Regions from separate parts of the Bradyrhizobium sp. P2_E8 genome, predicted to be linked through region 4. Evidence: riboswitches for the same ligand, from Rfam matches in the RefSeq annotation. Region 4 holds a riboswitch; each other region holds the start of a gene.
What was found. Region 4 has a riboswitch for cobalamin ahead of AC1D00_RS12325 (TonB-dependent receptor). Riboswitches for the same ligand answer to the same signal wherever they lie in the genome.
Positions count from the first base shown of each region.

Region 1: another riboswitch for cobalamin. It lies ahead of AC1D00_RS25075 (TonB-dependent receptor); the one in region 4 lies ahead of AC1D00_RS12325 (TonB-dependent receptor).
Region 2: another riboswitch for cobalamin. It lies ahead of AC1D00_RS14780 (energy-coupling factor ABC transporter permease); the one in region 4 lies ahead of AC1D00_RS12325 (TonB-dependent receptor).
Region 3: another riboswitch for cobalamin. It lies ahead of AC1D00_RS03920 (DUF1636 family protein); the one in region 4 lies ahead of AC1D00_RS12325 (TonB-dependent receptor).

Region 1 is NZ_JBFUES010000511.1:357-5,276, forward strand. It holds partial or broken gene AC1D00_RS25060 (penicillin-binding transpeptidase domain-containing protein) at 1-317, shown strand, start outside; gene AC1D00_RS25065 (DUF1214 domain-containing protein) at 327-905, shown strand; gene AC1D00_RS25070 (DUF1254 domain-containing protein) at 902-1,486, shown strand; cobalamin riboswitch at 1,880-2,087, shown strand; gene AC1D00_RS25075 (TonB-dependent receptor) at 2,214-4,682, shown strand; partial or broken gene glnQ (glutamine ABC transporter ATP-binding protein GlnQ) at 4,731-4,920, opposite strand, start outside.
Region 2 is NZ_JBFUES010000221.1:2,640-7,548, reverse strand. It holds gene AC1D00_RS14795 (histidine phosphatase family protein) at 1-397, shown strand, start outside; gene cobT (nicotinate-nucleotide--dimethylbenzimidazole phosphoribosyltransferase) at 404-1,456, opposite strand; gene cobF (precorrin-6A synthase (deacetylating)) at 1,467-2,216, opposite strand; gene AC1D00_RS14780 (energy-coupling factor ABC transporter permease) at 2,263-2,940, opposite strand; cobalamin riboswitch at 2,978-3,195, opposite strand; gene cobA (uroporphyrinogen-III C-methyltransferase) at 3,241-3,972, opposite strand; gene AC1D00_RS14770 (cobyrinate a,c-diamide synthase) at 3,969-4,909, opposite strand, start outside.
Region 3 is NZ_JBFUES010000039.1:139-4,520, reverse strand. It holds gene AC1D00_RS03930 (cobyric acid synthase) at 1-928, opposite strand, end outside; gene cobO (cob(I)yrinic acid a,c-diamide adenosyltransferase) at 940-1,575, opposite strand; cobalamin riboswitch at 1,616-1,835, shown strand; gene AC1D00_RS03920 (DUF1636 family protein) at 1,932-2,306, shown strand; gene cobW (cobalamin biosynthesis protein CobW) at 2,303-3,352, shown strand; partial or broken gene AC1D00_RS03910 (cobaltochelatase subunit CobN) at 3,352-4,382, shown strand, end outside.
Region 4 is NZ_JBFUES010000171.1:365-7,024, reverse strand. It holds gene AC1D00_RS12330 (class I SAM-dependent methyltransferase) at 1-727, opposite strand, end outside; cobalamin riboswitch at 1,182-1,376, shown strand; gene AC1D00_RS12325 (TonB-dependent receptor) at 1,484-3,757, shown strand; gene AC1D00_RS12320 (PepSY domain-containing protein) at 3,760-5,205, shown strand; gene AC1D00_RS12315 (hypothetical protein) at 5,564-6,592, shown strand.

The DNA of each region.
Region 1 (4,920 bases), on a different contig from region 4:
ATCAGGGCGTCGAGGTCCGGGAAATCCCCGGCATCGGCATGGGCCAGAAGCTGCCGCCGCAGCCGATGGCCGCGCAAGCCAATGCCGCGCCGAAGGTGCTGGAGACCAAGCCCGGTCCGCCGCCGGTGCTGACCAAGCGCGGCGCCGACATCCTGGTGCGCGTCGAGAAGCTGCTGGATGACGCGGCCAAGACCGCGAACAAGTCGTCCGCCAACGACGGCAAGCCCGCCAAGCCGGCCTCGTCGACAAGCGCGCTCGCCTTCCCGCAAAACTATGCGGAAGAGAATGCGAATGCATCCGCCCCGCGCAAGAACTGATCGAAACCCGTGCGGCTGATCCTGACCACATTGACGGCCCTCCTGCTCGCGACCGTAGTGGGTGTCGGCGCGACCTGGATGACGACGACGCGCGGCACCGAGATCGGCGCGCTCACCATCGGCCCCTGGACCGCGCGCCCACGTACCGGCACCGCCGACGTCGACCCCTATTCGCGCGCCACGATCGTGCGCAACGGCGAGCTGCCAATCGGCACCGGTGACGGCGTCGCCTTCACCGCGACCGCCGACGACAAGAAGAAGGCGCTCGACGGCCGCTGCGACGTCGTCGTCTCCGGCGTGACGCCGCCGGCGCGGTTCTGGACGCTGACGCTGTACGACCGCAAGGGCCATCTCGTCGCCAATTCGCTGCAGCGCTACGGCTTCACCAGCCAGGAGATCGTGCGGCAGTCCGACGGCACCTTCGAGATCCGGATCGCCTCGCGCTCGCGCGCCGGCAACTGGCTGCCGACCGGCGGCATCGAGCGCTACGCGCTGATGCTGCGCCTCTACGACACCCCGGTCGGCGTCGCGACGCGCACCCAGCGCGATGCGCCGATGCCCACGATCTCGACGGTGGGCTGCTCATGATCCGGCTGGTGTTCACCATCGTTGCCGGTGTGGTGCTGGGCCTCGTGGTCCATCTCGTCAGCGTGCTGGCGCTGCCGCGGATCGCGACGCAGGACGCCTATTCGCGGCTGACGCCGATGACGAAGCTCAACGGCGTCACCCAGCTTCCGCTTGCCGATCCGAATACCTCACCGATGCCGTTCATGGACCCGGCCTTCGCGCTGGCGATCTGCCGCTACGATCTCACGGGCGGGCCGATCAAGCTCACCGTGCCGGTGAGCCAGGCCTACACCTCGGTGTCGTTCTACACCCGCAACGAGATCGCCTATTACGCCATCAACGACCGCTCCGCGGGCAAGAAGGTGATCGAGCTCGACCTGATGACGGAAGCGCAGCACAACGAGCTGCCCGAGGACGAGGAGATCACCGCGGCCGACCGCCTGATCATCGATTCCCCTGCGACCACCGGCCTGATCGTGATGAAGGCCCTCGCCGCCGAGCCCGGCCTGATGCCGCAGGCGCAGGCGACGCTCGCGGCGGCCACCTGCGCGCCGCAGACCGAGCCGCCAGCCAAGGCCGAGACGCCGCGTGGACGGCGGTGAGCGGGCTGTTAAGGCAGGCTCAAAACAAAAACTGAAAAAACAACCCCATGCACAGTAGCGGGGGCATTGAAATCATTTGTTGTTTTGAGTTCGCGCCAAACACGCTTGCTCGTACAAGCGCATCCGCGCCGGAGCGCCGCGATGTCGAGCTTTGACACGTCGGGCAAAACACCGGCAGAATGGCATCATCGAAAAGTTCGTAACACCCGCGCGGAGCAGTCCGTCGCGGGTGTTTTCATTTGGCAGCATTGCCTATGCCGCCGCTCTCGCGAGAGGTCTGCGCGTCTCGACGAGGTCCTTTGAACTGCCGGGCAAAACGGTCACACAATGGCACGATCGAAGGGCGAGCCTATCGAACAGCCCGCGCGGATGTTGACGGGCTCCTCGCCAGATGCCAGTTTCGTGATCGGTAGTGTCCGCAAGGACTCTTCAAGGGAATGCGGTGCGTCCGTCTCGGCGGACTATTCCGCGGCTGCCCCCGCAACTGTAGGCGGATAGCCGACGACCAAACGAACCACTGGAGTCCCGATCGGGCCTCTGGGAAGGCGGTCGAAGGCGATGACCCGCGAGCCAGGAAACCTGCTGCCAGCCATGAGTCACGCGCGAACGCATTGGGCGGGGTGCCCCGATGTCGGATGAGGAGCCGGTGCATCTGCCGCCTGGGGCGAAGGTAGATGGCTAAGGCAACCGCGGTGACGGTGTGTTTGCGTCGCCGTAGAGCGTTGTCGTGCAAAATCTTCATCTCGGTCCCGGCATTGCGCCGGAGTTTTCGCGTGTACGTATCGGCGTCTCCAGCGGATTAGGGGGGCAGTTTCGGGGCGCTACACCTGCCCTRCTCGCCTTGCTGCTCTCGACATCCCTGTCCTCGCTGGCGACGGCGCAGACTGCGGCTCAGAGTCCCCCGCAAGAGGTCGGCCCGGTGATCGTCTCGCCGGCCACACCCAAGCCAGCTCGCGCCAACAGCGCCGGCAATCAAAGGCCGCGGACCGCGCGCCGCGCCGCGTGGCGCAATCGCGCCGCCCCTGCCGTCGCCGCTCCGGCAACGCAGTCTCAGAGCGGCCGGGTGCAGACGCCGCTGAACACCGCCGCCGTCACCGATGTCGGCTCCCGGCTCGGGATCACGGCGCGGGAAACGCCGGCGACCGTCGAGGTGATCGGTCAGCAGACGATTCAGGATCTGGGCATCAAGACAACGACCGACGTCGCCAAGGCCGCCGTCGGCGTGACCGGCGGCGATGCGCCCGGTGCGCCCGCCATCTTCTCGATGCGCGGCTTTTCCGGCGACCAGCTCACCACGCTCTACAACGGCATCCCGATCGGCCCCTCGACCATGACCGGCCGCCCGATGGACACCGCCAATCTGCAGCAGGTCGAGATCATCAAGGGACCGGACTCGCTGGTGGCGGGGCTCGGGGCGACCGGCGGCGCGATCAACTACGTGACCAAGGCGCCGCACACCGGACCTGTTGTCAACGACGCCTTCACGTCCTACGATTCCTTCCACGGCTATCGCGCCGGCTACGGCTCGGGCGGCAGTACGCTGATCAACGGGCTCGACTACCGTTTCGACATCAGCCATTCCAACGACAAGAGCTTCATCGACGACACCTATTCGAAGCTCAGCAACGTCTCGGGCCAGCTGAACTATCGCGTCAACGACAGCCTGAAGATCTGGGGCGCGGCCGAGTACAAGCAGGACAAGGACCGCTTCTACTGGGGCACACCGCTGGTGCCGGCGAACGCGCCGGGCATCGTGCCGACATCAGGCATCGTCTCGGGTCAGTGGACCAATTACTATCTCAACGGCCACACCGGGACGCTCAATCCCGTCACCGTGGACGCGCGCACGCTGACCACCACCTACAATGTGCTCGACAATCACAGCGGCGCCAGCGAGCTGTGGCTGCGCAGCGGCTTCCAGTGGGACATCACCAACAACATCTCGCTGAAGAGCCAGGTCTACGGCTACGATGCGCACCGGCACTGGTTCAACAACGAGATCAACTCGTTCGACGATTCCGGTCCGAACAACGTCTATCGCGAGCGCCTGGCGCTGGATCACGCCCAGCGTCTCTACGGCAATATCACCGACCTCACCGTCAACTCGAATGTCGGCGGAATGGACAACCGCTTCGTCGCCACCGTCATGGCGAGCAGCTCGCAGTTCAACGTCTCGCAGGACACGCTGTTCTCCTCGGATACGGTCGATCTGGTCAATCCGGATCGCGGCCTCTACGGCCCGCGCAGCGACGAGAAGATCTACACCCACCTCAACACGGCCTCGCTGTCGTTCGAGGACCGGCTCAAGCTGACCTCGACCTTCGCGCTGATCGGCGGCATCCGCTTCGAGGACATTGAACTGTCGCGCACGCGCTACTCGCCGGAGGGCGTGTTGCGCACCGACCGCGGCTATCCGTTCTCGAAGATATTCAACCCGGTCACCGGCCGCGTCGGCTATACCTGGGAGGTCTCCCCGGGAGTCATGCTCTACAGCCAGTATGCGACGGCGGCCGATCCGACGGTCGCCAACATCTTCATCCTCGCACCAACGGTGCCGCTGTTGCTGACGACGTCGCGGACCTATGAGACCGGCGTGAAGGTGCAATCGGCCGACAAGCGCGCGGAGGCCACGTTCTCGGCATTCGACATCGAGCGCAAGAACGTCTACGTGCCCGAGAGCGGCATCGTCTTCAACGTCGCCGGCAAGATGGAATCCAAGGGCGTCGAAATCGCCGCCGCGGTTAACCCGGTCGCTGGCCTGAAGCTGTGGGGCAACGTCGCCTTCGTGCAGTCGCGCTTCATCGACTTCACCTATGTCGACGGCAATGGCGTCTTCCAGTCCTATTCGGGCAAGACGCCGCCGAACGTTCCGAACTTCATCGCCAATGCCGGGGCATCCTATCGGTTCGACACGAAACTGCCGGTGGAGATCGGCGGCCTCGTCCGTCACGTCGGCGACCGCTTCAACTTCCAGGACAATCTGGTCACCATGAACGCCTACACGATCTTAGACGCGTTCGCGTTCGTCGACATTCCAAAGGCCTATTTCCCGGGCGTCGAGCAGACCCGGATCAGCTTTCGCGTGAAGAACCTGACGAACAAGCTCTACGCCGCCTGGGGCGATCCCGGTTACACCGACCAGATCATCCTGGGCGCGCCACGCAGCTATGAGGTGGCGGCTTCGTTCAAATGGTGAAGCAAGGGCGCCTGCCGTCACCTTCCCGAGACCAGATGCCGTTTCCAATCAATGGATGATCTGGCCGAGGAAATCCCTCGCCCGCTCCGTACTCGGCGCGCGGAAGAAGGTTTCTGGATCGGCTTCCTCGACGATGGCGCCGCGATCCATGAAGACCACCCGGTCGGCGATCTCGCGGGCAAAGCCCATCTCGTGCGTGACGCACACCATGGTCATGCCGTCGCGCGCGAGCTCCACC
Region 2 (4,909 bases), on a different contig from region 4:
CGAGACCGCGCGCGCACTTAGGCTCGACCCGGAGCTGGTGGGCGAGTTCAGCGAGCAGGATTTCGGCGATTGGACCGGCCGGCGGCATGACGACCTCGCCGCAATGGGCGGCGATGCCTACGCGCAATTCTGGGGCGATCCGGCGCGCACACGACCACCGGGAGGTGAAAGCTTTGAGGACCAGGTCGCCCGCGTCCGACATGGGCTGTCACGGATCGAAGCTGGGCCCGCAACGCTCGTCGTGCATTCCGGCACGATCCGCGCCGCGCTGTGCATCGCGCTGGATCTCACGCCGCAAGCCGCGCTGCGCTTCGTGATCGATCCGCTGTCGCTGACCCGGATCGACCGGCTGGCGACCGGCTGGCGCGTCGTGTCGGTCAATCAGCGCGTGGCGTGAGCCGGATCAGGCCGGGCGATCCGGCACATTGGCCTGCGCGAAGGTCGCCATGCCATTGTGAAGGCTGCAGGCGAGCCGCACCAGCGGCAGCGCGATGGCGGCGCCCGATCCCTCCCCGAGCCTGAGATCGAGGCTGATCAGCGGCTGCGCGTTCAGCGCGCGGAGCACCAGCCGATGCCCCTGCTCCGCCGATTGATGCGAGGGCAGCAGGAACGGCTGGCACGACGGATTGAGCCGCACGGCCGTCAGCGCCGCGACCGACACGATGAAGCCGTCGATCAATACAGGGATACGGCGCTGCGCGGCCGCAATGATGGCGCCGCAGATGGCCGCGATCTCGAGGCCGCCAACGGCGCACAGGATTTTTTCGGGCGGCGCACCCGCAACGCCGTGACGCGCAATCGCGGCATCGATCACGTGCGCCTTGTGCGCACGGCCGGCGGCATCGACGCCAGTGCCGCTGCCGGCGATCTCCTCGGCGCTCACGCCGAGCAGGCTCGCCGCGATCGCCGCCGAGGTCGTGGTGTTGCCGATGCCCATCTCGCCGAAGATCAGAAGATCGGGCTGGCTGGCTTCCGCGCGCGCGACGGCGCGCTGACCGGCTTCGAAAGCGAAGGCCAGCTCGGACGGTGCGAGCGCCGCCTCGACACTGAAATCGCGCGTGCCGCTGCGCGGCTTGTCGATGACGATGCCTGCTACCGCCTCCGGCGCCAACGTGCCGGCGTCAACCACCTCCAGGCTCGAACCAAGCTCCCGCGCCAGCACCGAGATCGCAGCGCCACCGGAGGCAAAATTCGCCATCATCGCGATGGTCACTCCTTGCGGATAGGCCGACACGCCTTGCGCGACGATGCCGTGATCGCCGGCGAAAATGATGATCGGCACGCGTGCCGCGCGCGGCTGCTTGGTCGCTTGCAGGCCCGCGAGCTCGATCGCGAGCTGCTCGAGCCGGCCGAGCGCGCCGGTCGGCTTCGTCAGTTGCGCCTGCCGCGCGATCGCCGCCTCGCGATGGACCGCGGAGATTTCGGGACATTTTTGGGTGACCCAGTCGGGGAGCATGCTGCCTCGCTTACGGCCTGCGCTTGAGAATGTAGCTGTCCATGATCCAGCCATGCCGCTCGCGCGCCTGCTGCCGCAGCGCGGCGATGCGCGGCCCTACCTCGGCAAGCGCGCCGGACATGACGATCTGATCGGGCATGCCGAGATAGGCGCCCCACCAGATGTCGAGCCCGGCCGGATCGAGCGACTGGAACGCCGTGCCGCCATCGAGCATCACGACCACGGTGTCGACGCCCTGCGGCCAGCCGCCTTCACGCAAGCGCCGTCCCGTCGTGACCAGAAAGGGCTCGCCGATGTCGTTGAGCGGCAGCGCATGCGCCGCGCACAGCGCCTGGATCGACGTGATACCGGGGATGACCTCGATATCAGGCAAGGGATCGAGCCGGCGCGCAATGCGCAGCGAGGAATCGTAGAGCGAAGGATCGCCCCAGATCAGCAGCGCGACCCTGCCGTCACCTTCGAGTTGGCTTGCGATTGTCCGCGACCACGTCGCGGCGACCGCATCGTGCCAATCGTCCACACCCTTGCGATAGTCCACTTCACCGGCGTCGCGGACGGGAAGGTCGAACTCGGCAATGCGCGTCGTTGGATTGGTGAGCACATCCGCGCAGATCGTCCGCCTGAGATCGGCGAGATCGGATTTCGCTCTCCCCTTGCGCGGGATCAGGATGAGATCGGCCGCGTTAATGGCTTGAACGGCGGCGCGCGTGAGCTGCTCGGGATCACCGCAACCGATGCCTATCAGGGAGAGCGTGAGCATCACGTTCGCGAAGGGCGGCCATCACGGCCGCCCTTTCGCTTGTCTCTTAGGCCGCGTTGTGCAGGCGCGGGGTCACGAGGCCGGGCGCGGTGACGCCGCGCAGCGACTTCGCCAGCGCCAGCACGGCGAGATCGGCCAGCGGCTCGATCACGATGACGAGCGCGTAGGAGGCCGCGAAGGTCGCGATGTTGACGAGGTTGGTCGCGCCAAAGCCGGAACCATAGAGCGCCCAGAACGCGACCCACGCGATGACGCCGGCCTGATAGGTCGTCGAAAGCGCCAGCGCCTGGCGATACCTGAGATCGACATAGGCGGTGTTGCGGGCAACGATCCGTCCGGCGATCGCCTGGATCGCGAACAGCGGCACCAGCAGCGTGGTGACGTTCATGCCGTATTGCGGCAGGTCCGGCGGCTCGAAGAACACACCCTGGAACAGCAGGCCGAACGCAAGGCCGAAGGCCGCCGGCGCTGCCCCGAACAGCAGGAACAGGGTCGAGCCAAGGATGAAGTGCACCTCGGACACGCCGACCGGGAAGTGCGGCAGGATCTCGAAGAAGACGAACACGAGGCCCGTGGTGGCGAGCGTCCGCGCCGCGAACGACGTGATGCCCTGCTCGCGCACGGTCTCGACCGCGAGCTTCAACGCAACGCCGCCGACGGCGATGCCGGTTGCGTAACTCAACACGAGCTTGGCGCCCGATACGACTCCGGGTTCGATATGCATGGTTCAGTTCCTTCCTGCCGTCACACCCGACGGCCTTGGCCACAAAACATGCACGGCCGGTCTCCTGGCTCGCGGTTCACTGGGGTTCTCCGGCCTTCCCGAGCCTTGCGGCCCAGTGGCTGATCGGAGCCCCTCACCGCTTACAGTCGCGGGGGCGGCTGGGGTTTTGGGCGGCGCAACTGTCCGCCCACCCCCATTCCCGATTATGCTCCGGCGGCTTGCACCGCATCGAGCACCATGCCCGTCCTGTGTGCCCCTTTCGCCAGCCGGGCGTCAAGGGCTGAAGGGCGATTGAGACCATCATGACGGGTATTCTCCCGCCAGTGCGCCGAACAGGATCACGGCGGCCGTCGAGGCAGCGCCGCCCCGCGCAAGCTGCTCGGCCAGCTCGGCAATGGTGGTGCGGACCAGCCGCTCGTCGGGCCGGCCGAGGGATTCGGCGAACAGCGCCGGCGTGGTCGGCGCGAGGCCGTGCGCGATCAACTTTGCGGCAAGGGCCGGAAAGGTGCGGCGGCCCATATAGACCACGGTGGTCGCCTCAGGGTCGGCCAGCGCCGCCCAGTTCAGGTTTTGCGGCAGCTCGCCGGTGACGTCGGCCCCGGTCACGAACTGCACCCGGCGCGAGGTATGGCGCCGGGTCAGGGGTATGCCGGCTTGCGCAGCGGCCACGCAGGCCGAAGTGACGCCGGGAACGATCTCATAGCCGATGCCGGCTTCGCGCAGCGTTTCGAGTTCCTCCTCGAGCCGGCCAAAGATGCCGGCATCGCCGGACTTCAACCGCACCACGCGCGCGCCAGTCGCGGCATAGTCGACCAGCAGGCGGTTGACGTGATGCTGCTTGGTCGAAGGCCGCCCGGCCCGTTTCCCCACCGCAACGAGATTGGCGCCGGGACGGGCGAGGTCGAGGATCGCGCCCGAGGCGAGGTCGTCAAAAAGCACGACATCGGCCTCGCGCAGCCGGGCGGCACCCCTGAGCGTGAGAAGCTCGGGGTCGCCGGGACCGGCGGAGATAAAGGAGACAAAACCGCTCACCGGTCCTCCGCGATCAGATGGAAGAACGTGCCGGTGGCGTTGCCCCGGCGCGAACCGGTCTCGGCGATGACCGCACCGGTCGCATCGTGCACGACCGCGAGCGGCGTGTCGGGCTGGGCAAGAATGGTCGAATAGTGGAACTCATGGCCGCGCAGGCGTGCGCCGGCGCGATGTCCCGGCATCGGCGCGGCGAGTTCGGCGAGACGATAGCCCAGATGCATGCGGCGCTTGGCAAAGCTGGTCTCCAGGCCGAGCAGGCCCGCCATCTCATGGCAGACACCGTCGGCGTCGGTCAAAGCGGTTCCTAGCACCATATAGCCTCCGCATTCACCGTGCACCGGTCGCGTCTCGGCGAAGGCGCGCAAGCCGCTGCGAAAGCGCGCGTTGGCCGCGATCTTCCCGGCATGAAGCTCGGGATAGCCGCCGGGCAGCCAGCAGACATCGGCGCTCGCATCGGGCGCTTCATCGGCAAGCGGCGAGAAGGTCGAGATGTCGGCGCCCGCCGCGCGCCAGGCTTCCAGCATATGCGGGTAGACGAAGGAGAACGCGGCATCGCGGGCAAGCGCAATGCGCTGCCCCGGCGGCGTCACGTTCAGACCGTTCGCCGCGGATTGCGGCGACCAGCTGGCTGCCGATCGCAGCACCGCATCGAGATCGACATGCTCGGCGACGAAGCGCGCGGCCTCGTTGATCAGCTTGCCGATCTCGGCCTGCTCCTCCGCCTGCACCAGGCCGAGATGCCGCTTCGGCAGGTTGATCTCGGCATGGCGCGGCAGCGCGCCGAACACGGCGATGCCGGCGTCGTCAAGCGCACGCCGTACGAGGTCTTCATGGCGCTGGCTGGCGACCCGGTTGAGCACGACGCCGGCAAGGCGCACGCCAGGGCGGTAGTCGCGGAGACCCGCAGCGATCGCCGCAGCCGTCTGCGCCTGTCCCG
Region 3 (4,382 bases), on a different contig from region 4:
CGCGCAGGAAGGCGAGGTCGCCGCGGGTCGATTTGGAGCCGGGGATGATGACGAGCCTCACGTCGCCGGGGATCGCTTCACCCGGACGGACCATCACGAGATCGACGCCGGGTTCGAGCTTGAGCGGATCGAGATCGTCGAAATTGGCGATCCGTGACAGCGCGAGACAGGCGATCTTGCATTGGCCCGGCTTTCGCGCGTCGCTGAGGCCCAGCGCGTCCTCGGCCGGCAGCTCGCCGGCGCGCGCAAACCAGGGCAGCACACCAAGGCCGCGCCAGGACGTCTTCTGCTCGATCAGCTTGTAGCCGTCGTCGAACAGCGTGGGATCGCCACGGAACTTGTTGATGACAAAACCCCGGATCATCGCGGCATCGTCGGGGTCGATCACCGTCTTGATGCCGACGAGCTGGGCGATGACGCCGCCCCGGTCGATATCGCCGATCAGCACAACCGGCACATCGGCCTTTCGGGCAAAGCCCATATTGGCGATGTCGGCCTTGCGCAGGTTCACTTCGGCGGGACTGCCGGCGCCTTCGACCAGCACGAGATCGGCCCGCGCCTTCAGCCGCTCGAAGCTCTCCAGCACGGAGCCCATCAGCTGTGGCTTCATCGCCGCATAGTCACGCGCACGCGCAGTTGCGATGCGCTTGCCATGCACGATGACTTGCGCTCCGACATCGGTCTCCGGCTTCAGGAGCACCGGGTTCATGTCGGTGTGTGGCTCGACGCCGGCGGCGAGGGCTTGCAGTGCTTGAGCGCGGCCGATCTCGCCACCATCGACGGTCACGGCCGCATTGTTCGACATGTTCTGCGGCTTGAAGGGAAGCACGCGCAGGCCGCGCCGCGTGAAGGCGCGCGCAAGACCGGCGACGATGAGCGACTTGCCCACGTCCGAGCCGGCCCCCTGGATCATCAATGCGCGCGCCATCGCGTGTGTCTTCAGAACTCGACGCCGGCCTGCGCCTTGATGCCGGAGCGGAACGGATGTTTCACCAGCGTCATCTCGGTGGCGAGGTCGGCGATCTCGATCAGCTCGTCCTTGGCGTTACGCCCGGTGAGCACGACATGCGTCATCTCAGGCTTTTGCGTGCTGAGGAATTCGACGACCTCAGCGATATCGAGGTAGTCGTAGCGCAGCGCGATGTTGATCTCGTCGAGCACGACCATGCGCAGGCTGGGATCGAGGATCAGCTCCTTCGCCTTCTCCCAGCCGGCGCGTGCGGCGGCGATGTCGCGGGCGCGGTKCTGCGTCTCCCAGGTGAAACCTTCGCCCATCGCGTGGAACTGGCAGAGATCGCCGAAATGACCCGTGAGCAGGCGGCGCTCGCCGGTGTCCCAGGCGCCCTTGATGAACTGCACCACCGCGCAGGGGAAGCCGTGGGCGACGCAGCGCACGATCATGCCGAAGGCCGAGGACGACTTGCCCTTGCCGGCGCCGGTATGGACGATGATGAGGCCCTTTTCGCCGCTCTTGGTCGCCATGATCTTGTCGCGGGCGGCCTTCTTCTTCGCCATTTTCGCGGCGTGGCGGGCGTCGGTTTCCTCGCTCGTTTGGGTATCCGGTTCAGGCGTCATCGTACCTGGTCCTTCGGCTTGACAAGAGGCGGCCGGGGGCAAATGGTGGCCCGGCGTTGGTTCCTGTCCTATGACAGGCGAAGAGGGAATGCGATAGGGTCCGAATCGGCAAGATTTGGGTCCAAAATGCAGCCGCCCCCGCGACCGTGACCGGAGAGATGCCCGAGGCCACTGACCCCTAACGGGATCGGGAAGGCGGGGATCGAAGGGTAAAACCCTGCTCCGCAAGCCGGGAGACCTGCCAGCGCGGACGATTTTTGGACCGGCGGACGGGGTGTTCCGCGACGGGGAAACGGACCCTCGCAAGACCGGTTCGTGGGCCTCTTCGCCTCCCGCTGTTTATTCTGGAAGAGGCGATGACCGTCACACTTCACGTCTGCATTACCTGCCGCGCCGGCGAGACACTTGGCGAGGGCGAAGTCACTCCGGGCAAGCGCCTTCACGGTGCGATCCTGGAGGCCGGCGTGCCCGATGGCGTCAATGTGGTTCCCGTCGAATGCCTGTCGGCCTGTAACCAGGGTTGCTCGGTCGCGCTGAGCGCGCCCGGCCGCTGGTCCTATGTCTATGGCCGCCTGTCGGATGCCAACGCGCGCGACGTGATCGCGGGCGCCGCCGCCTATGCGGCCGCGCCCGACGGCCTCGTGCCCTGGCGCAGCCGCCCCGAGATCTTCCGCAAGCAATCGCTTGCCCGCATTCCCCCCATTGCCGTCGTGCCGGAGGCCGCCGAATGAATTCGCTCGCAAAAGTCCCTGTCACGGTGGTGACCGGCTTTCTCGGCTCCGGCAAGACGACGCTGATCCAGCATCTTCTCGCAAATCCCAACGGCAAGAGGCTCGCGGTGCTCGTCAACGAGTTCGGCAGCGAGGGCGTCGACGGCCAGATCCTGAAGTCCTGCGCCGATGCCAATTGTCCGGAGGAAAACATCGTCGAGCTCGCCAATGGCTGCATCTGCTGCACCGTTGCCGACGATTTCATCCCGACCATGGAACTGTTGCTGGCGCGGCCCGTAAGGCCCGATCACATCCTGATCGAGACCTCGGGCCTCGCGCTGCCCAAGCCTTTGCTCAAGGCGTTCGACTGGCCGGAGATCCGCTCGCGCATCACCGTGGACGGCGTGATCGCGCTCGCCGATGCCGAGGCCGTCGCCGCCGGACGCTTTGCGCCGGATCCGGCCGCGGTGGAAGCGCAGCGTGCGGCGGACGAAAATCTCGATCACGAGACGCCGCTGTCGGAAGTGTTCGAGGACCAGATCGCCRGCGCCGACATCGTGCTGCTCACCAAGGCCGATCTCGCAGGTGCTGCGGGGATCGAAGCGGCCAAGGCTGCCATCACCGCCGAGATGCCGCGCCGCGTGCCGATGCTCCCCATCACTGATGGAGCGATCGACGCCCGCGTCATCCTCGGCCTCGGTGCTGCCGCCGAGAATGATCTCGCCGCGCGCCCGTCGCATCACGACGGCGAAGAGGAGCATGAGCACGACGACTTTGCCTCAGTGGTAATCGACCTTCCTGAGGTCACGGATATCGACACACTGGTCGCCTCGGTTCAGCGCCTGTCGCGCGAGCAGAACGTGCTGCGCGTCAAGGGCTACATCGCGGTCGCGGGCAAGCCGATGCGCCTGCTGCTCCAGGCGGTCGGTGAGCGCGTGCGTCACCAGTTCGACAAGCCCTGGGGCGCGGTCGCGCGCCAGTCAAGGCTCGTCGTGATCGGCGAGCACGGCGATATCGACGAGGCCGCGATAAGAGCGGGACTTGGTCTTTCAGGATCTGGCATCTGATGCACGTCGTCTTCCGCGAGAGCCGCGGTCTGGAAGAGACCGCGACGCCAAGGGACATCGGCCAGGACCCGGCCGATCTCGTGGTGCTCTCGTACTCGGATTCCGATCTGGCCGCGTTCGCGGCCGGCTGGCGGCGCGGCCGCGACAGCCTGCCGTCGCTGCGGCTCGCCAATCTCGCCGAACTGCGTCATCCGCTTTCTATCGACACCTACATCGAGCGCACGCTGGCCCAGGCTCGCGGCATTCTGGTCCGCCTGATCGGCGGCGAGTCCTATTGGCTCTACGGACTCGCGGCTCTCCAGCAACTTGCGAAGGCGCGCGGCATCGTGCTCGCGGTGCTGCCGGCCGATGGCCGCGACGACACACGGCTCGATGCATACTCAACCCTGCCGGTCTCGACGCTGCGCCGCTTGAAGGTGCTCTGCGACACCGGTGGTCCGGTCGCGGCGCAAGCGGCGATCGCGCAGCTTGCACTGGCCTCGGGCCTCTACGCCGGTCCGGTCGTCGGCGAGACGACCGTGCCCGAGATGGGCTTTTACGATCCCGCGCGCGGCGTCATCGCGGCGATACCGGACGGCGAGGGCAGGCCGCGCGCGCTGGTGACGTTTTATCGCTCGTACCTCACCGCCGCGGACACCGGCCCGGTCGACGCGCTGATTGCCACGCTGCGCGAGAAGGGGTTTGACGCGTATGGCCTTTTCGTCACCTCGCTGAAGGCCGCGGGCGTTGCGGACTGGCTGCGGGCGCTCCTTGCGCAAGATCCTCCGGCCGCGATCGTCAATGCGACGGCGTTCTCCGCGGTCGGCGATGACGGCACGACACCGTTCGATGCTGCATCGTGTCCCGTGTTCCAGGTCGCGCTCTCCACGGCGCGGCGCGAGGAGTGGGCGGAATCGCTGCGCGGCCTGTCGCCCGGCGACCTTGCGATGCATGTGGTGCTGCCCGAGGTCGACGGTCGCCTGTTCGCGGGCGTGGTGAGTTTCAAGTCGGCAGCGGAGCGTGATGCTGATTTGCAGTTTTCGCATCTTGC
Region 4 (6,660 bases):
GATCCCTGCAAGCAACGATGTCGCGGGGAGATTTTCGACCCGCTACCTCCGGCGGAGAGAATACGGCCAGGTACCCTCCATCCCCTGCGAGCTTATATGTGGCGACCTCGCGATAGCCGACGGCGGTCAATTCGCAGCGCAGGAGCTCGATTGGCGTGCCATGCTTCGACGTCGGAAGCTCGAGGTCGACAATTCCGACCCGTGCACCCTGCTTCAAGGCGGGCGCGAGATTGTAGAGGAAGGCATAGGGTTGCGCTATCTCGTGATACATGTGCACAAGGATTGCGGCATCCAGCGACGAAGCGGGCAGACGCGGGTCGTGTGGTTCGCCGAGCGCGAATTGCACGTTCGTCAACTTCAGAGATTCTGTTCGCCTGGCGAGTTCTATGAGGTAATCCCGCGTGACTTCCTGGGCAACGACAGAGCCGGCGGGTCCGACGAGGTACGAGAGTCTGACCGTGTGGTAGCCACTGCCTGCACCAATGTCGCCGACTGTCATGCCAGGTTTCAGTTCAAGAACGCGTGCGATCTGGCCGGCCTCATCGAGAGCGTCGCGGCGCTCTTCGGCGGAGCGGCGTGAGCTGACAATCCGTGCAACAGGGCGCTGTGGTGAGGGAAACTCGTTTGCCGCAACTCCGGGGGGAGCCAGATAAGCTATGTCAGCGGCATATGCGCAAGCTGCAGTAAACGCCACAAGGAGCGTCGCTGCATAAACCAGTGCCGTCACGCCCCTGCCAGGCTTTCTCAACCGGTCGAGGCGCAGTCGCCCGGGTTTTGTGAGCTCTCGATGTGCGCTCACCGTCAAGTCAATGAGGTTCAGTGTAGCGGGCAACTCCATCCGTGCGCCTCGCGCTTACGCCCACCCATTGCACCTGAAAGCAAATCCTATCAACCCAATGGATCTGCATTGGGTCAAGCCATTAATGTCCGTTGCGGGTCAAAATGCGCCGTTCAGGCGGCACGCCGTCTGCTTCCGGTCTACCCCTATGAGCCGACAAATTGGCGTTTCGTCTGCACTTCGTGTTTGGGCCACAACCTGACTTGGCCCGAGACAGACGAAAGGCCGCCCCCGGGTGGTCGCCAGCTAAGGACTTTGGCAATCCCCGCTCGGTCGGGCGATCGGGACAGCGCGCTGCTTTCCGCCGCAGCCCGATGGCCAGTTGACAGTCCTTTGCAAATAAAATTAGGGTGCCTGCGACGGTTCTCTTTCGGGAGATCAATAGGGAATACGGTGCGGGGATCCCCCAACGCCGTGGCTGCCCCCGCAACTGTAAGCGGCGAGCCTTCGTCAAAAGCCACTGGGCCTGCGGGCTTGGGAAGGCGGCGACAGGCAGCGACCCGCGAGCCAGGAGACCTGCCGTCAGTCGTGGTCACACGCGAGCACATTGGGCGGGGTGTCCTGATGAGTGTTGAGCTGTCTTCCTCTTGAGGCAGCGGCCAAACTGCGTTCGCGGTGACGTGCCACGTTATCGCGAGACTATTGATGACCTCCCGTAAAATTTCCGCGCCACGGCAGCGCTGCGCGTTGCTCCGTTCAGTTGCATTCTCCTGCCTTGTGCTGTCGACCGACGGCTGGGCGCAGTCCGAAAGGCCGGGCCAGACGCTCGACCCTGTGGTGGTGCAGCCGCCAGTGAGGCAGCCGAATGCCCGCAGCACCCGACGCAGCGATGCAATGCGCTCCGCGCGCTCACGCCAACAACGAAGTGTAACTGGCGACTCGCGTGCTCCGACTGTGAACCCGACGGGTCCGGCGTTCGCCGCACCGACGCTCAACCTCACCGGTGCGAGCACGGCCGGCAGCCGCCTCGGCCTCACGCGACTGCAGACGCCGGCCAGCGTGGAGGTGATATCAGCCGAGACCATCGCCGAGCGCGGCCAGCAGAACATCCTGGACGCGGTGACGCAAAACGCGACCGGTTTCACAGCGAGCCCGGCCCCCGGCAATGGCGGCGTCTCGTTCAATACCCGCGGCTTCACGGGCCTTGGCTCCGTCATGACGCTGTACGACGGCACCCAGCTCTACATCGGTGCCGGGACGGTGACCTTTCCGTTCGACACGTGGTCGACTGAGCGCATCGAAGTGCTGCGCGGCCCTGCGTCGGTGATGTATGGCGCCGGTGCGGTCGGCGGCGCCATCAACATCGTTTCGAAACTGCCGTCGTGGGTCGCTCGCAACCAGGCAGAGGTCTCGCTGGACAGCAACATGACGAGGCGAATTGCCGTGGATAGCGGCGGCCCGGTTAGCAAGGACGTGGCCTATCGGATCACCGCCACCGGCAACATATCGGACGGATGGGTTGATCGTGACGACACCTCGAATGTCGCGCTTCATGCCGTGGTCCAGATCAGGCAGAACGAAGACGTCACCTGGACGCTGTCCACGGACTACGGTGACCGCAACCCATCGCGGTACTTCGGAACGCCGTTGATCAACGGCATACTTAATGAATCTCTCCGGTTCAAGAACTACAATGTCAGCGACAGTCACATCCGATACCAGGATAGCTGGAACCAGGTGAAGACCGAATGGCAGGTTGCCGATGGCATCTCGATCCAGAACACGCTCTACTACCTGAACTCCAAGAGGCACTGGAAGGACGTCGAGAGCTACGCCTACAATCCCGCCACCGGCCTGATCAATCGAAGCAGCTACATCGAGATTTTTCACGATCAGCAGCAAGTCGGCAATCGCTTGGATGCGAAATTCCGCGGGCACGTCCTTGGCATGGCCAATGAGTTCGTGGCGGGCTTCGACGTCAACAGCATCAATTTCACCCACACCAACAATTCGCCTTATGGCGGCTCATCGTCCGTCAACCCGTTCAACTTCGTTCCAGGCTTGTTCAGCAGCCCGAACGCCACGATTCCCAGTTACGGCAGCGTAACCAACCAGTATGCGCTGTTTGCCGAAAACCGGCTGTCGGTGACCGAGCAACTATCCTTGATTGCCGGTATCCGCCAGGATGACCCGACCATCACGCGCACCGACCATGTCACGCCCGCCAACAGCTTCGAGAAGTCGTTCTCCTCGACAACCTGGCGCGCCGGTGCGGTCTATACACCGATGAAGGACCTCGCATTCTATGGCCAGTATGCAACGGCCGTCGACCCTGTCGGAGGGCTCATCTCGCTGTCCTCCGCAAACAAGAACTTCGATCTGGCCACAGGCAAACAGATCGAGATCGGCGTCAAGCAATCGTTCTGGGGCGGCCGGGGTGAATGGACACTGGCCGGCTACGAGATCGTAAAGAACAACCTGCTGGCACGCGATCCCAACATTCCTTCGCTCACCGTCCAGGTCGGCCAGCAATCATCGCGTGGGATCGAAGCATCAGTCGGATTCCTACTCGACTATGGCTGGCGAATAGATGCAAACACCGCCTTCCTGCGCGCGAAGTATGACGACTTCGTGCAATCGGTTGGTGGCGTGGCCGTGAACTATGCCGGCAACGTGCCGGTCAACATACCGCAGACCGTCTCCAACATCTGGGCGACCTGGGCCTTTGCGCCGAACTGGTCGGCCAATGCGGGCGTGCAGATCGTCGGCAAGACCTACGCGGACAATGCCAACACGATGACGCGCCCGGCCTATAACATCGTCAATGCCAGTGTGCAGTGGAAGCCCGATCTCAACACCACCGTGTCGTTCCGCGTCTACAATCTGTTCGACGAGGTGTACACGACTTCGGGCGGCACCACACAGTGGCTGCTCGGCATGCCCCGCACGGCTCAGCTCGCGGTCAACGTGAAGTTCTGAGCGTGGCACGCGCCCTGAAACGAACGCTCCGGCGGTGGCTGTATATCGGGCACCGGTGGATCGGCATCACTACCTGCCTGTTTTTCGCCATGTGGTTCATTTCCGGCGTGGTGATGATGTACGTCGCCTTTCCCAGCCTTTCAGACAAGGAAAGACTGGCAGCGCTTCCCGACATTCAATGGGAGAAGGTGACGCTGTCGCCGGACGACGCGATGAAGATGGCAGGCGCCACCCGCTATCCGCGCGATCTCCGGCTTTCCATGCTGGCCGACGAGCCGGTGTATCGGATGACGGGCTGGGACAGCAAACGGCAGACGATCTCTGCAGCCGATGGCCACGTCATCACTGGCATTTCCGAACAGCAGGCGCTCGACGTCGTGCAACATCATCCCGCGAGCAAATCACCGCGGCTCGAAGCGATCATCGACCGAGACCAATGGAGCGTAACTGCCCGTTATGATCCGCTGCGACCGCTCTACTTGATTGCGCTCGGCGACGATGCCGGCACCAAGCTCTATGTCTCCTCGCGCTCCGGCGAGACTGTGCTCGATACCAACCACACCGAGCGCGTCTGGAACTGGCTCGGCTCGATTCCACACTGGATCTATCCGACCGTGTTGCGCAAGGATGGGCCATTGTGGCGGCTGGTCGTGCTTTGGATCTCTGGAATCTGCCTCATCGTCGGCGCCACCGGCATCTGGATCGGCATCCTGCGCGTACGGCTGAGGCGGCGGTATGCGAGCGGCAAGATCACGCCCTATCGTGGCTGGATGGCGTGGCACCATGTCACCGGCTTGATTGCGGGCGTCTTCGTGCTGACCTGGACGTTCTCTGGCTGGCTTTCGCTAAACCCCGGCGGATATTTTGCGAACCGCAACACGACGGGCGAGGTGCTGCAACGCTATGCCGGCCACGATGCGCCGACGATCGCGACGAAGTTGCCGGCGCCGCAATCCGCCGTGGTCGAAGCGCGCTTTGTCTGGCTCGATGGCAATCCGATGATGATCGCCGCATCGCGTGATGGCGCGCAGCGGCCGCTCGATGTGATGTCGGGCGAGGTTATGACACTCCCGCAGGATCGTGTGTGGACCGCAGCAACGAAACTGTTGCCGCGAGCACGTCTTGCGGAGCAACGCATCCTCAGGGAGTACGATGCCTATTGGTATGCGCATCATCACGACCGCGAATTGCCGGTCTTGCGGGCGATGTTCGACGATGATGCGAGAACGTGGTTTCACATCAGCCCTGTTACGGGCGACATCATCGGCCGCGTGGACGGCAGCCGTCGCACCTATCGCTGGCTGTTCAACGCGCTGCACAGTTTCGATTTCCGGTTTCTGCTGACGTATCGCCCGGCCTGGGACATCGTGGTTTGGCTGCTGTCGATCCTTGGCGCCATCGTCTCTGTGAGCGGTGTCGTCGTCGGCTGGCGCTATCTGCGCCATTGAAGTGAATTGCGCCGTTGGCAATGTCCGTTCCGGGTCAATCGCGTCGGTTTACCCCGATGTGATGACTTCCGGTCTGGCCGGATAAGCCGACATCGTCAGATCGGACCTGCATGTCTCGAACGGGCCATTAGCGGACATTGATTGGCCTTCCGCGTTCTCCGGAAAGCGTAGTAGGCTACGCCCACTGCCGTCCGTGCCCAATTGTTGCGGAGGGACTGGCCCTGAAACTTCGCCGCTGAAATTTTCTGCATATCGCCGCGGGGGCCGGCCAGATCGTGTTTCCGCCGCCGAAGGAGGCTCTCAATTCCGCGCGCAAAATTTCGCGTTGACGGACCGAACTAGGACAGGAAAAGCAGACATGGCCGCTTTTCAAGAGGTTTTCCGCCGCTCCGGCATCGATGAGCGCCGCAGCCCGCCGGGCATGGTCGTGCCGTTCGGCGGCTCCAACATCGTGGCGCTGATCGATCCCGGAAGAAAGCTCAAAGTCGATCCTAACGCCCATGCCCTCGGGATCAAGGAGATCGATGGCGCCGATACCCTTAGACGCGTAATGCAAGCCAGAGACATCTTCTCCGAACCCAATATCGATCCGCAGCTCAGGGCGGCGTCACTTCCCGCCACCTTCAATGGCGATGCACGGTTTTTCGAAATCAATGGCCGGATTAAGCCGATTGGCTTTCCCGGCCTGGAGGTGGTGGCCCGGTCGGCCGGCCGGAAGATCGAAGCCAAGCTCCATGTCGTCGTGCTGCCAGAAATCAAGATCAAGGTGGCGTTCCGCAATGTCATGGTTCCGGGGAGTGGCGGCGCTCCGGCGTTTCACGCCAAGAAGCCCTGCAGCGAGCAAGATGAATTGCTGACGATGAACAATATATGGAGGCCGCAGGCCAACATCCGCTTCGAGCGGGTGCCAAGCGACTGGCTGGTCGTCGACGACTCGCAGGCTGCCGTCAAACAGGAGCTCGCCAATGCGACTGGCATGAAGGATGCGAGCCTGGCGACCTTTCCCGATGTGATCGACGTCGAAAAACTGAAGGGCTTCTTCGTCAAACACAAAGTCCAGGGCGCCCATCTAACCATTTTCTGCGTCGATAAGGTTTGGTCCAATGGCGGCCTCGCCAATGGCTCGTTTGCTCGATCGCTGGACCTTGCCTTCATCAGCTCGCAACGCGGGCCCAACACGTCTGCCCATGAAGCTGGGCATTTTCTCGGCTACTACTCGAAGAGCGCGAGCAAACCTTGGGACAGCCAAGGCCACACGCTGGAGACCGATCCGAAAACCAGAAAAGAAAACAGGGCGGAAGACATCAAGATGCTGATGCGCGGGGGAGGCGCCGGGTGGAAAATTCCGTTTAATCTCGTCAAGGAGTTCCGCGACTTCCCCGGCTAGCATCCTTCGTCGGCCCCTGCCAAAAAAGGCAACATCGCGGGCTTGGCCCGGATATGAAAGAGGCCGCC